Regions from separate parts of the Beduinella massiliensis genome, predicted to be linked through region 1. Evidence: a T-box and tRNA genes for the amino acid it is inferred to sense, from the RefSeq annotation. Region 1 holds a T-box; the other holds one or more tRNA genes.
What was found. A T-box is a leader RNA that pairs with one kind of tRNA and senses whether it is charged. The one in region 1 lies ahead of metG (methionine--tRNA ligase), so its partner is inferred to be a tRNA-Met.
Positions count from the first base shown of each region.

Region 2: it has a tRNA-Met gene. The T-box ahead of metG (methionine--tRNA ligase) is inferred to sense a tRNA for this amino acid. The anticodon was not compared.

Region 1 covers NZ_LT963430.1:397,195-404,134, reverse strand. Annotated here, with positions in the region: gene C1725_RS02635 (helix-turn-helix domain-containing protein) at 1-348, shown strand, start outside; gene C1725_RS02630 (TatD family hydrolase) at 429-1,235, opposite strand; partial or broken gene metG (methionine--tRNA ligase) at 1,235-3,241, opposite strand; T-box leader at 3,255-3,479, opposite strand; gene C1725_RS02620 (MBL fold metallo-hydrolase) at 3,614-4,444, shown strand; gene C1725_RS02615 (substrate-binding domain-containing protein) at 4,447-5,466, opposite strand; gene C1725_RS02610 (Cof-type HAD-IIB family hydrolase) at 5,547-6,344, opposite strand; gene C1725_RS02605 (GNAT family N-acetyltransferase) at 6,341-6,931, opposite strand; gene C1725_RS02600 (hypothetical protein) at 6,915-6,940, opposite strand, start outside.
Region 2 covers NZ_LT963430.1:2,874,977-2,881,916, forward strand. Annotated here, with positions in the region: gene C1725_RS13965 (metal ABC transporter permease) at 1-577, opposite strand, end outside; gene C1725_RS13970 (ATP-binding cassette domain-containing protein) at 574-1,326, opposite strand; gene C1725_RS13975 (metal ABC transporter solute-binding protein, Zn/Mn family) at 1,323-2,225, opposite strand; tRNA gene C1725_RS13980 (tRNA-Met) at 2,380-2,456, opposite strand; tRNA gene C1725_RS13985 (tRNA-Met) at 2,460-2,536, opposite strand; gene C1725_RS13990 (Ppx/GppA phosphatase family protein) at 2,593-3,495, opposite strand; gene C1725_RS13995 (FtsB/FtsL family cell division protein) at 3,546-3,968, opposite strand; gene yabQ (spore cortex biosynthesis protein YabQ) at 4,074-4,448, opposite strand; gene yabP (sporulation protein YabP) at 4,445-4,771, opposite strand; gene C1725_RS14010 (glycine C-acetyltransferase) at 4,872-6,062, opposite strand; gene tdh (L-threonine 3-dehydrogenase) at 6,084-6,940, opposite strand, start outside.

The DNA.
Region 1 (6,940 bases):
ATGAACCGCGGCCGCAGCGTGCAGAGCGAACTGCTGCAAAATGTTCTGCGGCACATCGACGAGCAGTTCACGGACCCGCTGCTGAGCGTTAGCGGCATCGCGCAGCACCTGGGCATCTCGGACAAGTACCTCTCCCAGCTCTTCAAGGAGCAGACCAACGAGAAGATCAGCAGCTACATTGAAAACAAGCGGATCGCCTACGCCTGCGAGCTGCTCCGGACGACGGACCTGAGTATCAACGAAGTCGCAACGGCTTCCGGCTACGCGCTGACGCATACGTTCAGGGTGGCCTTTAAAAAAGTGCAGGGCGTGACCCCCCTGCAATGGAAGAACATCAGCGTATCCTGACGCAAGCCTGTCAAGGACGCAAAGGGCCCTACAGCCGCCGAAGAATCGGAGGACTGCAGGGCCCTTATCTTGATTTTGCATCAATCTATGCCGTAAAACCGCTTGCCGTTTTCAAACGTCCGTTCCGCGAGCGCCTTCGGCTCCTCGCCGCGAATCTCCGCCACCCGCCGCGCGATGTGCGCGACGTTTCGCGGGTCGTTACGCCGCCCGCGCACGGGCTCCGGCGCGAGATAGGGGCTGTCCGTCTCGATGAGCAGCCGATCCGACGGCACCTTGCTCGCGACCTCCTGCAGGTTCACGGACTTTTTGAAGGTCACGGGGCCCGCAAACGAGATGTAGCAGCCCAGATCCAAATAAACCTTTGCGCTCTCCCAGCTCGCGGAGCAGCAGTGCAGCACCATCACGGGCAGCCGCCCCCGGTGCGCGCGCAGAAGGTCCAGCGTGTCGCCGTGCGCGTCGCGCACGTGCAGGCAGGCGGGCACGCCCAGCTCGTACGCCAGGTCGAGCTGGCGCGAGAAGACCTCCTTCTGCACGTCCCGCGGGGAGAGGTCGTAGTAGTAGTCCAGCCCGATTTCGCCCAGCGCGCGCACCTTTTTTTCCTCCGTCAGCCAGCGCGTGAGCTGCGGCACGTCCGCCTCGGAAAACGCCTTGGCGTCGTGCGGGTGCACGCCCACCGCCGCGTAGAGGAAATCGTACCGGCGCGCGAGCGCGACCACCTCGGCGCTGGAGGCCATGTCCGCGCCCACGCAGGTGCAAAGCTGAACCCCCGCGGGCGAAAGCGCCTCGATCAGCGCTTCCTGCCCGCCGTCAAACGTGAAGCGCTCGTCGTTCAGGTGCGCGTGCGTGTCAAACAGCGGAAAAAGCGCTCCGTTTTCTGCCTGCTCCATCAGCCGATCTCGCACCCCTCGTCCATGTCGCCCTCGACGCTCAGCAGCTTGAGCTCGCCTGCCGCGTCGTTCGCGGCGCACAGCAGCATGCCGCGCGATTCGATGCCCCGGATCTTGCGCGGGGCGAGGTTCGCCAGCAGAACGACCTTCTTGCCCACCATCTCCTCGGGCGTGTAGTGCTCCGCGATGCCGCTGACCACCACGCGCTCCTCGTCGCCGACCTTGAGCGTGCTCTTGAGCAGGCGGTCCGCCTTGGGCACCTTCTCGCACTTGAGCACCTTGGCGACCACGAGCTGGAGCTTTTCAAAGTCGTCGAAGGCGATCTCCGCCTTCTGCTCGAAGACGGGCTTCGGCTTCTCCGGCTCCGCGGGCGCTGCGGCCGCGGCGATCGCCGCCTGGCGCTCCGCCTCCAGCAGCTCCAGCTCCTTCTGCACGTCGATGCGCGGGAAGAGCGCCTCGCCCTTGCACACGCGGCTGCCCGGCACGGCCCCGCCGAACTTTCCGAGGGAATCCCAGGTCTTGAGCCCGCACTCCGCGACGCCGATCTGCGCGAAGATGCGCTCGGGCGTCCTGGGCATGAAGGGCCCAACCAGCACGGCCACGATGCGGCTGCACTCCAGCAGGTTGTACAGCACCGTGCCCAAGCGCGGCCTGTCCGCCTCGTTCTTGGCGAGGATCCAGGGCGTCGTCAGGTCGATGTAACGGTTGCACTCCGACACGAGCTTCCAGATTTCCGAAAGCGCGAGCGAGAACTGCAGCGCGTTCATGTGCTTTTCCACGAGCGCGGGCAGCGCTTCGGCCTGCGCGATGAGGGCTTTATCCAGGTCATCCAGCTCCGCCTGCGCGGGCACCACGCCGCCGAAGTACTTCTCGATCATCGCGACGCTGCGGCTGACCAGGTTGCCCAGGTCGTTGGCCAGGTCGGAGTTGATGCGCTTGATGAGCGCCTCGTTGGTGAACTCGCCGTCCGAGCCGAACGGCACCTCGCGCATGAGGAAGTAGCGCACCGCGTCGGAGCCGTAGCGCTCGCACAGCTTCACGGGATCCACCACGTTGCCCTTGGACTTCGACATCTTGCCGCCGTCGATGACCAGCCAGCCGTGGCCGAATACCTGCCTGGGCAGCGGCAGGCCCAGCGCGTGCAGCATGATCGGCCAGATGATCGTGTGGAAGCGCACGATCTCCTTGCCCACCAGGTGAATGTCGGCGGGCCAGTACTTGCGGTACAGCTCGTCGTGCTCCGTGCCCGCGCCGAGCGCGTTGATGTAGTTGGTCAGCGCGTCCACCCACACGTACACCGTGTGCTTGGGGTCAAAGTCCACCGGGATGCCCCACTTGAGCGACGTGCGCGACACGCACAGATCCTGCAGGCCGGGCTTCAGGAAGTTGTTGATCATCTCCGCCGTGCGGGATGGCGGCTGGATGAAGTCCGGGTGCTCTTCGATGTACTGGATCAGCCAGTCCTGGTACTTCGACAGGCGGAAGAAGTAGCTCTCCTCGCGCGTCTTTTCGACCGGACGCCCGCAGTCCGGGCAGCAGCCGTCCTTGAGCTGCAGCTCCGTCCAGAAGGACTCGCAGGGCGTGCAGTACCAGCCCTCGTATTCGCTCTTGTAGATGTCGCCCTGGTCGTACAGCTGCTTAAACCAGCGCTGCACGCCCTTCACGTGGCGCTCGTCCGTGGTGCGGATGAAGTCGTCGTAATCGACGTCCATCAGCTTCCACAGGTCCTTGATGCCCGCGACGATCCTGTCCACGTACTGCTGGGGCGTGACGCCGGCTTCCGCGGCCTTGCGCTCGATCTTCTGGCCGTGCTCGTCCGTTCCGGTCAGGAAGTACACGTCGTAGCCCGTCAGCTTCTTGAAGCGGGCCATGGTGTCCGCCGCGGTGGAGCAGTAGCTGTGGCCGATGTGCAGCTTGTCGCTGGGGTAGTAGATCGGCGTGGTGATGTAAAACGTCTTCTTTTCGCAGTCCTTACACATTGTCTTTTCCTCCTCATGAAAAAACGTCCCCCGCCAAACGGCAAGGGACGGATCTACCGTGGTACCACCCTGCTTCGCACCCCATGGGATGCCTCGCGCGGCCTATAACGGGGCCTGCCGCCGCGCCTCAGACAGACCGCCGTGGCCTGCGTTCGTCGCGGATGCTCCAAAGCCATGTTCACGCCGCCCGCCCTGCCGGCTTTCACCCAGCCCGGCTCTCTTGAAGGGGGATGCAGAGCGCTACTCTCTTCTTCATTGCTTGCCTTATTATAAATGCCGGGACGCGTCCTTGTCAATGCGCCGCGCCAAATTCCGCGCCCGATTGACAGGATGCGCCCCGGGCCGTACAATGATGCGTGAAATACGCCGTCCGCATCAAACAAACAGGGAGGTCGCCCCATGAAACTGCAATTCCTCGGAACCGCCGCCGCGGAGTGCTGGCCCGCCATCTTCTGCGAGTGCCCCGCGTGCCTGGAGGCCGCGCGCCGCGGGGGCCGGAACATCCGCCACCGCTCGGGTGCGATCGTAAACGACCGCGTGCTCATCGACCTGTCCGCCGACCTGTACGCGATGAAGCTCCGGCTCGGCCTGAACCTCAGCCGCGTGCGTCACGTGCTCATCACGCACGCGCACTCCGATCACTTCTACCGCGAGACGCTGGAAAACTACCTGCCCGGCTACGCGCACATCGCACATCACGGGCCCCTGCACCTGTACGGCAGCGCGCATACGCGGGCGTTCTTCGAGGAATACGCGCATTCCGACGCCTGCGAACCGCTCGGGGACCACGTCGTCTTCCACGAGGTCGCGCCCTTCGAGCGATTCCGGGCGGATACGCTCTGCGTCACCGCCTACCCCGCGGTGCACGGCTGCCCGGGCAGCCTCTTTTACCGCATCGAGGAGGAGGGCCGCTCTCTCCTGTACGCGCACGACACGGGCCTTTGGGGCGAGGAGGCGTGGGCGCATCTCGCGTCCGAAGGGAGGCTTTCCGCCGTCAGCCTGGACTGCACGTTCGGCCCCACGCACTCGGACTACACGGGCCACATGGGTTTTTCGCAAAACCTGCAGGTGAAGGAACGCATGGAGCGGTCGGGCCTCGTCCAGCCCGGCGCGCGCTTCATTTGCCACCACTTTTCGCACAACGGCGGCATGCTGCACGAGGAGATGTGCGCGCGCATGAATCCCGAAGGGTTTGACATCGCCTACGACGGAATGACGGTGGAAATCTGATCTTACGCTCCCGCTATGTCCGCCACCGTCTGCCCTTCGATCAGCTCACCCGGCACGAACACGAAGGGCGGGCAGAACGCCTCCGGCTGCTCGATGCGGTCGACCAGGCGCGCGGCCGCCTCGCAGCCGATGCGCTCCGTGTCCTGACGCAGGGTCGTGAGCCGCGGGCGCAGCAGCTGCGTGAGCTGAATGCCGTCGTAGCCCGCGACGGACAGGTCCTCCGGCACCCGAAGGCCCGCTTCCTCCGCCGCCTGCAAGGCGCCCAGCGCCGCGTAGTCGTCCGACATGAGGATGCACGTGGGCGGCGTGCTAAGGCGCAGCAGCCGTTTTACCTCGACGTAGGCGCTGGAGGGGTTGCAGTAGGAGCAGCCCGCGATGTAGGGCGCAAAAACCTCCAGCCCCAGCTCCCCCATGCTGGTGTAAAACCCGGAGATGCGCAGGTCCGTCACCGTCGAACGCCCGCCGTGCACGAACGCGATGCGCCGGTGGCCCTTGCCGTACACGTAGCGCACCAGCTCGCGCATCCCCGCCTCGTTCTGGGACTGGACGCAGGTGTGCCCCATAAACGGGTGGTCGATGGTCACCAGCGGCAGGTCGCTCCGGCTCAGCTCCACCACCTCGGGCGAGTAAAAGTCCACGCAGGCCAGGCACAGCCCGTCCACGTTGCGGTAGCGGCTGTGCTCCAGATACGTCATCTGCGTGCGCCCGATGTTGTGGTTGATGAACGTGATGTCGTAGCCGCGCCGCTCGGCCTCGCGCTTGAAGCTGTCGAGCACCGCGGAAAAGTAGTGGTGCGTCAGCCCGCTCTCGTTCTCGTCCACGAAGAGCACGCCGATGTTGTACGTGCGGTTCGTCTTGAGCGCGCGGGCGATGGCGCTGGGGTGATAGCCGATTTCCTCGGCCGCGCGCAGCACCGCCGCGCGCGTCTTTTCGCTGATGTCGGCGTAGCCGTTGAGCGCCTTGGAAACCGTGGAGATGGAGAGCCCGCAGTACTGAGACAGCTCTTTGATGGTCGCGGCCATGTCCTTCGCCCCCATCTAAAACGTTTTCGATCGCCCTCAGTATAGCAGACCGAAGCGGCAAAAGCAAGGGTGAAAGCGTCTCAGAGCGGAATGCCCAGCGCATCGGCGATCACGCGCAGCACGCCGTTTTCGTCGTTGGAGGGGGCCTCAAAGCGCGCCGCCGCCTTCAGCAGCGGATGGGCGTTCGCCATGGCGTAGCTGTGCGCGCAGGTTTGCATGAGCTCTAGGTCGTTCAAATAGTCCCCGAACGCCATGCATTCCTCGGGGGAGATGTGAAGGCTCCTTTGAATGGCGCGCATGGCGGTGCCCTTGTTCACGCCGGGGCGCATGATGTCCGACCACATTTCGCCGGAGAGGATGACCGAAAGCGCCGGGAAGGCGGAGCGCAGCGCCGGATTGCTGCAATGCTCGGCCCCCAGCGGGTCGAACACGGCGATCTTGCACACGTCCTCCCGCGCGCACAGGGCCAAAAGATCGGGGACGATCTCGCAGCGGGCGTAATACATCAGCGCGTTTTGCATGAAGACAGGCTCCCGGTCTTCGATGAACGCGCCCTCGGCCGTGCAGAGGATCGGGTAAGCGCCGGGCATCGCGCGCACCGTGGCGATCACGCCCGGAAGCTGCCCCGCGGGTACGGGGTCCACGAGCAGGCGTCTCCCCCTGTCCATGACCAGCGCGCCGTTTTCCGCGATAAAGAGGATGTCGTCCCGCACCTGCTCAAAGTCGCGCAGCAGGCATTCGTACTGCCTGCCGCTCGCGACGGCAAAACGGACGCCCCGCGCGGCGAGCGCGCGAACGGCGTCCTCAAAGCGGGGCGGCATATTCTTCCGGCTGTCGAGCAGCGTCCCGTCCATATCGCTGGCGATCAAACGAATCATGCGTGTCCTCCGTGCGTTTTGCTCATGTAGTCCTCGCGCAGTATCGCGTAGAGGGCGACGTCCACGTAGCGCCCCTTGTTGTAAAGCCGCCCGCGCAGCACGCCTTCCTTTTGCATGCCCGCCTTCTCCATCACGCGCCCGGACGCGGGGTTGTCCAGCTCAAACTGCGCCTCCACGCGGTGGAGCTGCATCTTCTCAAACGCGTAGCGCAGCACCGCGCGCACCGCCTCGGTCATGATGCCCCGGTTCCAGTAATCGCGCGCGAGGGAGTAGCCGATCTCCGCGCTGTTGTGATCCGCGCTGTAGGACATGAAGCCGACCGTGCCGATGAGGCGGCCGGTCGCCTTGTCGATGATGCCCCAGCTCGCGGGCTGGTCGTTTCGATAGAGGCGCTGCAAATAGCGCACGTACTCGCGCGCGTCGCGAATGCTGCGCTGCGCCTCCCAAAGCACGTGGCGGGCGACTTCCTCGTCCCGGCTGTACGCAAAGATGTCCCTGGCGTCCGCCATGGTGATCTTGCGCAGCAGCAGGCGCGGCGTCTCGATGGGGGGCAGCGCAAAAAAGCTGCCGTTAAACGCTCGGAACATCGCGCGTCC
Region 2 (6,940 bases), 2.5 Mb from region 1:
CCAGCACGACGAACACGTACTCCACCGCCCGTTCGCGAACACCCCGGCTGCTCGCAAGCGAAGCGTTCACGCTGGTGAGGAGCAGGGGGTTAAAGACGTAGGCCCAGATCGCGAGCGTCCCCAACAGCGCCGCCGCCAGGTACAGGAGATCCTGCGGCGTCACCGCGAGGATGTCGCCCACCAGATAGCTCGAATACTTGGCAAACGCGCCGCCCCTGGCCAGAATCACCAGGCCCAGCGCGATGGATGTGGACGAGAACACGCTGATGACCGTGTCCGCCGAAGCAGTGTTGCGCTGCTTGATGCGCGTGATGAGCAGCGCCCAGACGATGCCGAAAGCGAGCATGGAGGCCTGCTGGCTCGACACCCCCAGCACCACGCCGATCGCGATGCCAGTGAGCGCGCTGTGGCCCAGCGCATCCGAAAAGAACGCCATCTTGTTGTCCACGGCCATCGTGCCCAGCACGCCGAAGAGCGGGGTGATGAGCAGCATCGCAAGCAGCGCGTTCTTCATGAACGCATACGAAGCCCACTCGAACGGGAGCAACGTGTCCAGTACCGCGTACAGGATGCTCACGCTTCATTCCCCCTCGCATAAAACACCCGGGCAAACTCGGGCGAGTCGAATACGTCCTTGGGCCTCCCCTGGCGAAGCACTGTGCCCTGCATGAGCACCACGTGATCCGCGTAGCGCCTGACGACGTCCAGGTCATGTGAAACGAGCAGCACGGCCATGTGGTTGTGGCTGCGCAGCGCAGCGACGGTCTGATAAAAGGACTCCAGGCCGTTTTGATCCACGCCGGATACCGGCTCGTCGAGGATGAGGAGATCGGGCTGCGGGCAAAGGGCGAGCGCAAGCAGCACGCGCTGCAGCTCGCCGCCCGAAAGCGCGCCCAGCCGCCTGTCCGCCAGCTTTTCGCACTCCGTACGCGAAAGGGCCTCCAAAGCGGTCCCGCGCATGCGTTTGGAAACGCCCAGCCAGACTGCGCGCCGCGACAGCGCCGCCGCCATGAAGTCCAGAACCGTCACCGGAGAACTCCTGTCGAACTCCAGCTGCTGGGGCACGTAACCCGTGCGCACCGCGGCGGCGGGCTTTCCATCCTGCGTGAGGTGACGCACCGTGCCCGTGAAGGGAATCTCCTCGAGCAGCGCGCGGATCAGCGTCGTCTTGCCCGCCCCGTTGGTGCCGATCAGCGCCGTCAGCTCGCCGCAGTGCACGTGCAGATTCACGTCGTGCAGCAGCGTCTGTCCGTCGCGCACGACGGACAGGTCGTCCACCTCGATGCGGCAAAGCCCGCACGCCTTGTGCTCCGTATGCTCGCTCATCTGTTCAGCGCCTCCGCCAGCGTGTCCGCGTTTTCGCGCATCTTCTTTTCGTATGCGTCCTTATCAAGGTCGCCTGTGACGATCGGGTCGAGCGTGTAGATGCCGGCGCCCGTCTCCCTTGCGATGGTTTCCGCAGCGCGGTCAGGATACTGCGGCTCCACGAACAGCGCTGCGATACCCTTTTCCCGTACGAGATCCACGGTGTGCGCGATCTCCTGCGTCGTGGGCTCGCTGCCCGGCTCGCGCTCGATGACGGCCGCGACGTGCAGATCAAACGCCTCCGCAAAGTACGGGAACGCCTCGTGGAACGTGATGATCTCACGGCTCTTCACGTCCGCGAGCTGCGCGCGCAGATCGTTCCCAAGCGACGTAAGCCTGGAGGCGTAGGCCTCACCGTTTGCTTCGTAGGCCTTCGCGTGTTCAGGGTCGGCCTGTGCCAGCCCTGCCGCGATGTTTCGCACCTGCTGCGCCGCGCGCACGGGATCCAGCCACACGTGGGCGTTCTCCTCGCCCGACGCGTCCTGAATCATTTCGACGCCTTCGGAGGCGGTGATTACATGAAGCTCCGTGAACTGCTCGCTCACGCGGCTCATGAAGCTTTCCATGCCCGCGCCGTTGATGACGAATACGTCCGCCTTTTCAAGCGCCTTCATGTCCGCCGGAAGCAGCTGATAGTCGTGCAGGCAGCCGGTCTGCTGCTCGGCCATGTTCGTCAGCGAAATGCCCTCGACGCCGTCCGTGACGTTTGCGGTCAAGACGTACATAGGGTAAAACGATGTGACGATCGCCAGCGTCGCGCCACCAGTCTCTTCCGTCTTCTCCGGGGCTTCAGCCGCGCATCCGCCGAGGCAGAGCAGGGCGGCCGCAAGCAAAGAGATAAGCTGAAATCTTCTGCGCATGATGAACCTCCTGTTTGGCGGGCAGTGCCCGCATCGTTATTATAGCGTAGATTGTACGTTTGTCAAACGCGCAGACTGGCCGCCCGGCGGATGCGCATAAGCCCCGTATACGACAAGAAAGCCCCTCGAAAACTGCTGTCTTCAAGGGACTTGCTGGTAGCGGCAATGTGATTCGAACACATGACACTTCGGGTATGAACCGAATGCTCTGGCCAACTGAGCTATGCCGCCAAATGGTTGCGGGGGGAGGATTTGAACCTCCGACCTTCGGGTTATGAGCCCGACGAGCTGCCAGACTGCTCCACCCCGCGTCATTTATGCGCCGCATCAGCGACAGAGACTATAATACACCATACTGCGTGGAATGTCAACCCTTTTTTGCAACTTTTTTGCGCAAATACCCATCCAGATTGCCGTGATCCGACACGACGATGGACTCAATGGCGAGAGAATCCATGCAGGCGGCCAATATGGCGATCCCGTGCACCACGATATCCGCCCGCTGCGGCTGAAGGCCGGGCAGGCGCTTTCGCTCCTCCACGCTCATCGGCGAGAGCTTTTCACCCCACGAGAGCACAATTTCCCGCGTCAGCGCGTGCCCTTCGACCAGCGCGCGGTCGAACGATGTGATCGCCCGATCCATTGCGCCCAGCGTCGTAAACGTCCCGCCGACGCCAACCCAGGTCTGCGGTCTGGGGCAGGCCAATATACCGCCCGCGCCCCGCACGAGGATATCCTGCGCGAGCTCGATGACAGCGTAAAAGTCGTCCCGATGAGCGATCCTTCGCTGGCGTGCCAGCCGCACCGCACCCATCTGCAGACTGACCGCAGCCATCGCCGCGCCGTCCTCCCCCACGGTCAGCTCCGTCGAGCCTCCGCCGATGTCGATCATGCCGCACAACCCGGGCTTTGCCGCGCCCGCGTAGGAGAGCAATGCTTCCTGTTCGCCGGTGCAGACGTCCAGCGTGAGTCCCGTCATCGAACGGATGCGCTCTATGAATGCATCGCCGTTCTTCGCGTCGCGCACTGCGCTGGTCGCAAAGATGTAAATCTTGCCCGCCCCCGCTTCGCGCGCCTTTCGTTCCAGCTCGCGCGAGGCCGAGGCGGATACCTCCATGCTCTCCTCGGTCAGCGCGCCGTCGACGAGGCCCGCGAAAAGGCGCGTGCCGCATCGATCGCGCAGAACCGGGGTGATCGCGCCGTTTGCCGCGGCGTCCGCGACGAGCAGGCGAACCGAGTTGGAGCCGATTCCGATGGCTGCCAGACGCATGGTGTCTTCCTCCTTTGTTATGCCGGTTTCAGGGGAACAAAAAACCCCGCTCAAGCTGCGGGGACATAGAGCGGGTCGGGGTTGGGCTCCTGCTGCGCGGGCGCAGAGGTATCCGGCGCGGGTTCCGCCATCTCAGGCGATGCCAGCGGCAAATCCGGTTCGGTTTCCGTCTGCTCGGGCAGATTGGTCACGACAAAGCGCGCCTCGCCCGGCATCATATAGCCGTATTCGCGGCGGGCCGTACGCTCGATGAACGCTTCTGTGCCGACGGTTTCAAGCTGCTGGCGAATCTGCACGCCCTCCATGCACGCCTCGTAATAGCTGTTGCTCAACTCCACGAGCGTCAGCTCCTGTTCGTTGATGCGCGCTTCCCGCGCGCTGTAACGCCAGGTGATGAGCGCGATGGCAGGCACCATCACGATGATCCAGAACCTCGGAGCAAAGCGTGCGCGGCGGCGACGGCTGGAAGCCATGGGAGTCCCCTTCTTTCCGGTGAAACTATGTCTGTCTATATTCGCAGCGAAAGGGCAATTTCCTTCCGGCTTCAGGCGGTTCCCACGTTTTTTCCGAAAAATTTTTTACTTCCCGATTTTCTGCCCTATATGTGCGATTGCCCGTCCTGGCCCGGTCTCGAGGAAGCGTCGTCCGGCTCGCCCGAGCAGGCGCAGCAGCGCCTGAACCGCCCGGCTGATCCCGGCCAGATACAGCAGCAGGCCGCTCGCCATGCCCATCAGCATGTACGGACGGAGCCCCTCGTGCGAAAGCGACCCCACCAAAAGCGCCGCAGGCAGAAGCGAAAGCAGGCCAAAAAGCACGTCGAGCACGCCTGTCAGCACGGGCCCTGCGCGAAGAAGGCGGCGAAAACCGCGCAGGATGTCATATAGGATGCCGGCGGCGAGCCCTGCATACAGCATCGCGAGGAACACGCCGCTCTGGCGGGCCGCCTCTTTCATCGGAACATGCGCGAGAAAAATCCGCCCCGCGCCGCCTGTGCCTGCGGTTGGCCGTATTCGATGCCCGTGATGTCCCCTTCAACGATGAGCTGTCCTTCCTCCAGATGCAGCCGCGCGATGTGCAGGCCGTCGCCCAGCAGCGTGATCTCCCCGCCGCTCGTCGACAGAACGACCTCCTGCTCGTCAAAGCGAACCACGTCATTTACCCCTGTCACGTTTGCGCGGCGCCTGTTTTCCAGCGTCACCGCGTGCGTGCGGGGCGTCTTGGGCTGTTCCCTGGCTTCCTTTGCCGGTATGACTTCCTTCGGCGTTTCAGCGCTCATGGTCATCCCTCCTCGTGGAAAGATATGCCCGCCCCTTTGCCAATATGACAGACGCGCGCGGGGCCGAAACCCCGCGCGCGACGACTGATCGCTCTTCCTTTCAGATGCCCATTTCCTGCTTGACCTTCGCAAAGCATTCTACAGCGAAGTCGAGGTCTTCCTTCGTATGCGCGGCGGAAATCTGCGTGCGGATGCGCGCCTTTCCCTGCGGCACGACCGGATAGCTGAACCCGACCACGTACACGCCCAGCTCCAGCATGCGGGCGGCGAAGGCTGTCGCGACCTTGGCGTCGTAGAGCATGACGGCGACGATCGGATGATCGCTCTCGATGATGTCAAAGCCCACGTGCCGGATCTTCTCGCGGAAATAGCGGGTGTTCTCGTGCACCTTGTCGCGCAGCGCGGTGCTCTCCTCGAGCATTTCAAACGTGCGCAGCGCGCCGCTGGCGATCGAGGGGGCGAGCGTGTTGGAGAACAGGTAAGGCCGGCTCTTCTGGCGCAGCAAATCCACGATTTCCTTTCGCGCGCTGGTGTAGCCTCCGGAGGCGCCGCCCAGCGCCTTGCCCAACGTGCCCGTGATGATGTCCACGCGCCCCACGACGCCGCAATGCTCCGGCGTGCCGCGCCCGTGCGCGCCCATGAAGCCGACCGCGTGGCTGTCGTCCACCATGACCAGTGCGTCGTAGCGGTCCGCCAGGTCGCAGATGCCAGCGAGGTTGGCGACGATGCCGTCCATGGAGAAGACGCCGTCGGTCGCGATGAGCTTGACGCGCGCGCCCGCCTCCTGCGCTTCCTTCAGGCAGCGCTCCAGATCCTGCAGGTCGTTATTCTGATAGCGATAACGCTGGGCTTTGCAAAGCCTGACGCCGTCGATGATGCTCGCGTGGTTCAGCGCGTCGGAGATCACCGCGTCCTCCGGGCCGAGCAGCGTCTCGAACAGGCCGCCGTTTGCGTCGAAGCAGGAGGAGTACAGGATCGTGTCCTCCATGCCCAGGAAGCCCGAGATCTTGCTTTCGAGCTGCTTATGAATTTCCTGCGTGCCGCAGATGAAGCGCACCGACGACAGGCCGTAACCCCAGACGTCATAGCTTTCCTTGGCCACCCGGATGATCTCCGCGTTGTCTGCAAGGCCAAGATAGTTGTTGGCGCACATGTTGAGCACGTGCTTCGCCTGGGTGGTGTCGATACGGCTCGCCTGCGGGGTCGTGATGATGCGCTCTTCCTTAAAGGTGCCGTCCGCCCGGCTCTGCTCCACCGCCTGGCGGTAGAGATCCAGTCCCGTCTTTCTCATGCTCCGCTTCCTTTCGTTCCGTCACTCAGCGTGCGTCCAGTCGAGCACGACCTTGCCGCACTGGCCGCTGTTCATGACCTCAAAGCCCTTCTCAAAGTCCTGATACCCAAAGCGATGGGTGATGATGCCGTCGATCTTGAGCCCGCTGTTCAGCATCGCCATCATCTTGTACCACGTTTCGAACATCTGGCGGCCGTAGATGCCCTTGATCTCCAGGCAGTTCCAGACGATCTTGTTCCAAGGCACGACCGTGTCGCCGCTCTGGATGCCCAACACGGCGATTTTTCCGCCGTTGTACATGTTGTCGATCATGCTGTTGAAGGCCTTGCCGCTGCCCGACATTTCCAAGCCGACGTCGAATCCTTCCGAGATGCCCAGCTCGTGCATCTTATCTTCCAGCCGCTCGCGCGCGACGTTGACCGTGTGGCAGGGGCAGAGGCTTCGCGCGAGGTTTAGTCTGTAGTCGTTCATGTCCGTGATGACCACGTGGCGCGCGCCCACGTGGCAGCAGATCGCCGCCGCCATGATGCCGATGGGGCCCGCGCCGGTGATGAGCACGTCCTCGCCGATGAGGTCGTACGTCAGCGCGGTGTGCACGGCGTTGCCCAGCGGGTCGAACGAGGAGCAGAGCTCCTCCGGGATGCCCGGCTCGCACTTGATGACGTTGGTGTCGGGGATCACGAGATACTGGGCGAACGCGCCGTCGCGGTTGACGCCCACGCCGCGCGTCTCCTTGCACAGATGGCGCTTGCCGCCCTTGCAGTTGCGGCAATGCCCGCAGACGATGTGCCCCTCGCCCGAGACGATGTCGCCCACATGATAGCCGCGCACGCTCTCGCCCATTTCCACGATTTCGCCTACAAACTCGTGCCCGATGG